Regions from separate parts of the Mycobacterium sp. M23085 genome, predicted to be linked through region 2. Evidence: riboswitches for the same ligand, from Rfam matches in the RefSeq annotation. Region 2 holds a riboswitch; the other holds the start of a gene.
What was found. Region 2 has a riboswitch for magnesium ahead of ACIUM1_RS03625 (Rv1535 family protein). Riboswitches for the same ligand answer to the same signal wherever they lie in the genome.
Positions count from the first base shown of each region.

Region 1: it holds a riboswitch for magnesium, as region 2 does, so the genes downstream of both, ACIUM1_RS20415 (PPE family protein) here and ACIUM1_RS03625 (Rv1535 family protein) in region 2, are expected to answer to the same signal.

Region 1 is NZ_CP174280.1:4,324,021-4,327,114, forward strand. Features, by position in the region: gene ACIUM1_RS20405 (PPE family protein) at 1-170, opposite strand, end outside; gene ACIUM1_RS20410 (PE family protein) at 180-479, opposite strand; M-box (ykoK) riboswitch at 930-1,103, shown strand; gene ACIUM1_RS20415 (PPE family protein) at 1,557-2,843, shown strand; partial or broken gene ACIUM1_RS20420 (IS481 family transposase) at 2,944-3,094, shown strand, end outside.
Region 2 is NZ_CP174280.1:869,385-872,478, reverse strand. Features, by position in the region: partial or broken gene ACIUM1_RS03630 (NAD(P)H-dependent flavin oxidoreductase) at 1-655, shown strand, start outside; M-box (ykoK) riboswitch at 794-980, shown strand; gene ACIUM1_RS03625 (Rv1535 family protein) at 1,265-1,510, shown strand; gene ileS (isoleucine--tRNA ligase) at 1,824-3,094, shown strand, end outside.

The DNA of each region.
Region 1 (3,094 bases), 2.1 Mb from region 2:
TCCTCGCTGGACAACTGTGTCACAATATTTTGATAGTCCAGTGCCGCTGAATTCAGCTCGGAGGCAAGGGTATTCCATGCGGAGGCTGCTGAGGTCAGCGATGTCGACCCCGGACCGGAATACAGGCGCGCGGAGTTGATTTCTGGCGCTAGTGAACCGTAATCCACCATTGTGATCCCTTAACTGGCCTCGGCCTCGGCGGCCGTTATGGTTGCCGCTTCGGTGGCGACGGCTGCTCCCAAGAGTCGTGCAAGAACGTCCAGCGCGACGGAGGCTTGGCCGTATATCGCCTGGCACTGTTCTGCGTGAGCGCTGAAACGTGCTGCCGTCAAGGCAGATATGACGTCGCCGCCAGGAGGTATCACAGCCGCTATTGGTGCCGCCTGAGCCGCGTAATGGGCAGCCAGCGTGGCATTGATCTTCTGCAGTTCATTCACTGTCGCCACCACCGCATCTGTCTGTGTGGTCTCAAAAGACATCGCGTCCTCCCTCGATTGTCACCGATGCCGGGAACCGTAAGAGTCGAATCTGAAACCAAACTGAATATCGCTCTGCGGCAGCGCATTTTCACCTGTTGTTTCCCCAATGGCCTAGCCGACGATCAAAAATCGCGATGAAAAAAAGGTCATTACCAGCCGTTCGTCATGGAGGCCGCGCGCTCGCGACGGCTGTGCGCAACTGGATCGAATGTCCCCAGCGGTAGAGGCATCGCCTGTTCACCGGTTATCGGCGTCGTTGATGTGGGGCCTGTGCGGGCAAGTTGATGCACTGCCACACAACGGTTTTACGTGCCCGCAGCTCGTCGGACGAAGTGCCCATGTTCGATGTGCAGCTGCTTGCAGTCCGCCCCCCGGTTGCCAACGTTGCCGAAAATTGTTTTCGTGCAATTCGGTTGACTATCGAGAGCCTGGGTGCAACTATTACCGGCGCAAGCACCTCGCTAGGTGAGGCGTCGGCACGGACAAAGGCCACTGACCCCGAACGTCGAAAGACGCCCCCGGTCAGGACAGCTCTTCCCGGGTCAAGGGTTGAGCCCAAGTGGCTTTCGTACTCATGGACGAATACGCCGTGCAGTGCCAAAGCTCTGACGAGAGGGGTGCCACGGTCTGCCACTTACCGCCGGCCGTTTCATCTCGCTGCGCTCTCAACCGGCGGCCCGTGCGCCAGACGCTTAGGAGGTGAGGCGGAATGAGTCCATCTGATAGACCCTGTCCGGGACCGACAACTCTTTCGCTTCGATCGGGCTCCCGGTCTGGCTAGCGATCTGAATCGACCTGTGCTGCTGCGAGTTCCGACGCGCAATATCTTCTTTGCGTGTGTGTCCATCGTGTTGCGCCGTGACGCTCCAGATCTAAGTTCACCGTGCGCTACTTAAGGAGGAATCGAATGCTTTGTGCGATGGGACACCCGCACACACCCACCACGGCGGAAAAACGCTACGGCGATGTCGTTGCAACCCGAGGCCACCATGGGCACGACCTCGTGGCGACCGGCGGTGCCGGTTCGCACCCGGCGGCCCACACCGCTGATATCTCTCGGACCTGTTGAGAATCACGATGATTGACTACGGCTCGCTGCCACCAGAAATCAATTCGACTCGCATGTACGCCGGTGCCGGCTCGGCTTCGCTGATTACTGCTGCGAGCACCTGGGAGGGCTTGAGCGATGACTTGCGTGCCCAGGCGACGTCCTATAGCTCCATCGTTTCGGGATTGAGCACCGATCAATGGCGCGGTGCCGCATCGACGTCGATGGCGAGCGCCGCGGCAAGCTACGTGGCGTGGATGACCAGCACTGCAGCACAGGCCGAGGAAGCAGCCAACCAGGCCAGGGCTGCCGCCGCAGCCTATGAAGTTGCCTTTTCGCTGACGGTTCCCCCTGCGATCGTCGCGGACAACCGTGCCCTGCTGGCATCGTTGGTTGCCACCAATGTGCTAGGACAAAACACTGCGGCGATAGCGGCCACTGAGGCCGACTACGCCGAAATGTGGGCCCAGGATTCCTCAGCGATGTATTCCTACGCGGGATCGTCGGCGGCGGCCACTCAACTGACTCCATTTGCCCAGCCGGGACAGAACACCAATTCCGCCGGTTTGGCGAACCAGGCCCGGGCGGTCAGCCAAGCGACAGCCACCTCGACGGAATCCGACAGCCAGGCAACACTGTCGCGCGTGGTCTCCTCAGTGCCAAATACGTTGCAAAGCATGGCGTCTCCTGGCTCGTCGACGTCATCAACTTCGTCCAGCTCGGCGACATCATCCGTGGCTTCCGTTGCCTCGTCCTCGTCCTCGTCCTCGTCGTCGTCCTCGTCGTCGTCTTCGTCTTCGTCTTCGTCTTCATCGTCATCCCTGCTGTCGGATCTTTGGGACGATTGGGGACCCGACGCCAACATCTGGAACACCATTTTCTCCTCCGGATTCTTCATGCCCGGCAACTACCTAGGAACGGCCGCTGACTTCATGAGCCAAAGCCAACAGGGCGCCGGGGCCGCGGCGGCTGCGAACGATGTTCTCGGCGCCCCGGGTCCGGGCACGTTGGTCGGTGCGTCCGGATGGAGCGGGTCCGATAACCATGCCGGACAGATCTCGGCGGCGTTCGGTCGAGCGGCCTATCTGGGGCCGTTGTCGGTGCCGCCGAGCGTGACAAGTGCGGACTCCCCGGGGATTCACCTCGCATCGGCGGTAGCGGCCGACCCGGTCAACACCGCGCCGGCGGTCACGTCGGGACTTCCGGGAATGCCAGGGATGCCGATCACCAATGTGCCCGCGAACAGTCTGACGAGCAAGCCTCCGAAGTATGGCTTTCGGCCTTACGTGGTCACCCGGCCGCCAGCCGCCGGCTAGGTGTCGTGACCCGGGAGGTTGTTGACGGCGTGCCTGCTTGAAAGTGGGAGGACCTCCTGACGGAGTGGATGTGTCTGGCATTCACCCGTAGGAGGTCCTCGTGTCTCACGCTAACGCCCGTACCAATGTGTTCGCTCGTCGGCTGATCGTTGAGCGTGTCGCCGCCGGGTGGCCGGCCGCGCATGTGGCTGAGCAACTGGGGATTTCGCGGGCAACGGTGTACAAGTGGTTGCGCCGATATGCCCAGGGCG
Region 2 (3,094 bases):
CGCGCACGACCACGACGTGCTGGTGGCCGCGCTGGCCGGGACCACCCGGCACGCACAACGGCACGCCGCCGCGGGCGTCGACCTGATCGTCGCGCAGGGCACCGAGGCGGGCGGTCACACCGGCGAAGTGGCGACCATGGTCCTGGTCCCCGAGGTCGTCGATGCCGTGGCCCCGGTGCCCGTCCTGGCCGCCGGCGGAATCGCCCGCGGCCGCCAGATCGCCGCGGCGCTGGCCCTGGGCGCCGAGGGAGTGTGGTGCGGCTCGGTCTGGCTGACCACCGAAGAGGCCGAGACGGTGCCGGTGGTCAAGGAGAAATTCCTGGCCGCCAGCTCGTCGGACACGGTGCGGTCGCGCTCGATGACGGGCAAGCCGGCGCGGATGCTGCGCACCGCCTGGACCGACGAGTGGGAGCGCCCGGAAAACCCGGATCCGCTGGGCATGCCGTTGCAGACCGCGCTGATCACCGAGCCGCAGGTGCGCATCAACCAGGCCGCCGCCCACCAGGGCGCCAAGGCGCGTGAGCTGGCCACCTATTTTGTCGGGCAGGTGGTGGGCTCGCTCGATCGCGTTCGTTCCACCCGCTCGGTTGTGCTCGACATGGTCGACGAGTTCATCGACACCATCGGCCGGCTCGACGGCCTGATCGACAAGTGATCCGACGGGTCATCTGCCCAGGTCAGGGCCCTGAACCTGGCCGAATGCTGTGGGCCTCCCGCGCGATTGCGTAGAGAATCCCCGACACGCTATCCAGGGATTTGACCCGGCCAAACCCGTCGTGCATCATCGGTCCGGTAAGCACCTCGTTAGGTGAGGCGTCTACACGAATACAGGCCACTGACCCCGAACGTCGAAAGACGCCCCGGGTCAGGACAGCTCCTCCCGGCTTAAGGGTTGAGCCCAGGTGGCTTCCGGCTCGGATTTGTTCTTCCAGGCCAGGACACGTCGTGTGGTGCCAAAGCTCTGACGAGAGGGGTGCGGATCTCCGACGGTCGTCGGGTTCTGCTCCTCTGCTGCGCATAGATTGCATGCGACCGCGCATGCGTCGTGACCGCGAGGAGGTGAGGGACAGATGCGTTCTAGCGACAGTCCGGACCGAAGTCCGAACTGTGTTTCGTCCCGATCCGGTCTCCGGCGCGACCTTCTCGGCTGAGTCGTCGCAACGCTACGTCGTTATCGGCCAAGCGTTCTGAGATCGGAACCAACGCGGGATGGGACACATCAGTCCAATCAGTCCCCGTTGGTTCTCCCCTCTAGGAGGCGATAATGACCGCAGCTTTCTACGACGTAGCCGAAGCGCCCACCCGCACACTGACCGTGGTGCGCGACCCCGACACCTTTCCGGCCCCCGCCCCGGCTCCCGAGGCCAAGCGCCGCCGCCGCTCCGGCAACGCGGCTTTCGGCGCCGGTGGCGACCCGCTGGTGGACGGCGCCGCTCGCCTGCTGAGCGTTCCGCTGCGTCACGTGTACGCCGCGCTGTGGCGCGTCGGTGTCCTCGAAGTCCGGGCCTGAAAGCAATTCCGATGAACGTCGGGCAAAACGCGGATTTGCGGGCCTTCGTAGAATCGTCTTACTGGCATCGATCCGGCCATCACCGGGGAGCCTTCGGAAGAACCGCCGTCCTGGCATGCCGGGCCGGCTCAGTAGAACCGAACGGGTAGGCCCGTCACAGCCGTCATCGAGTGGCCACGCGAAAGCGCGGCAAGCGGGGTGGTACCGCGGCGCTCGCGCAGCCAGCGCGTCGTCGTCCCCGGTTTGCACCGTGGCACAGGAGACAACGCGCAACGTGACCGACCATTCCGAAGCTGACCTCGAGGCTCAGCCGGTGGACTCCGTCCAGGCCTACCCGAGGCCGGCCGGCGGGGCGCCCGACTTTCCGGCGCTCGAGCTCGAGGTGCTGGACTACTGGGCCCGCGACGACACCTTCCGGGCCAGCATCGCGCGGCGTGCCGACGCCCCGGAATACGTGTTTTACGACGGCCCGCCGTTCGCCAACGGGCTGCCGCACTACGGGCACCTGCTGACCGGCTACGTCAAAGACATCGTGCCGCGCTACCGCACCATGCGCGGCTACCGGGTGGAGCGCCGCTTCGGCTGGGACACCCACGGCCTGCCGGCCGAACTCGAGGTCGAGCGCCAGCTCGGCATCACCGACAAATCGCAGATCGACGACATGGGCATCGCCGCGTTCAACGACGCGTGCCGGGCCTCGGTTTTGCGCTACACCGACGAATGGCGGGCCTACGTCACCCGCCAGGCGCGCTGGGTGGACTTCGACAACGACTACAAGACGCTGGACCTGCCCTACATGGAGTCGGTGATCTGGGCGTTCAAACGACTGTGGGACAAGGGCCTCACCTACGAGGGCTACCGGGTGCTGCCGTACTGCTGGCGCGACGAAACCCCGTTGTCCAACCACGAATTGCGGATGGACGACGACGTCTACCAGAGCCGCCAGGACCCCGCCCTGACGGTGGGGTTCAGGGTGGTCGGCGGTCCGCTGGACGGGGCCCACCTGCTGGTGTGGACGACCACACCGTGGACCCTGCCCTCGAACCTCGCCGTCGCCGTCAATCCCGACGTGACGTACGTGCAGGTGCGGGTGGGGGACCGGCGCTTCGTGCTGGCCGAACCGCGGCTGGCCGGCTACGCCCGCGAGCTGGGGGAAGAACCCGAGATCCTGTCCACCCATCTGGGCGCCGACCTGCTCGGCACCCGCTACCTGCCGCCGTTTCCGTATTTCATGGATACGGCCAACGCCTTTCAGGTACTGCCCGGTGAGTTCGTCACCACCGAGGACGGTACCGGCATCGTGCACATGGCGCCGGCCTACGGCGAGGACGACATGGCGGTTTCAGAGGCGGCCGGCATCGTGCCGGTCACCCCCGTCGACTCCAAGGGCCGATTCGATGCCACCGTCCCGGATTACCAGGGGCAGCACGTGTTTGACGCCAACCCGCACATCATCCGCGACCTGAAGAACGGCACCGGTCCGGCCGCGGCCAACGGGGCGGTGCTGCTGCGCCACGAAACCTACGAGCACCCCTACCCGCACTGCTGGCGCTGCCGCAACCCGCTGATCTATCGGGCGGTGTC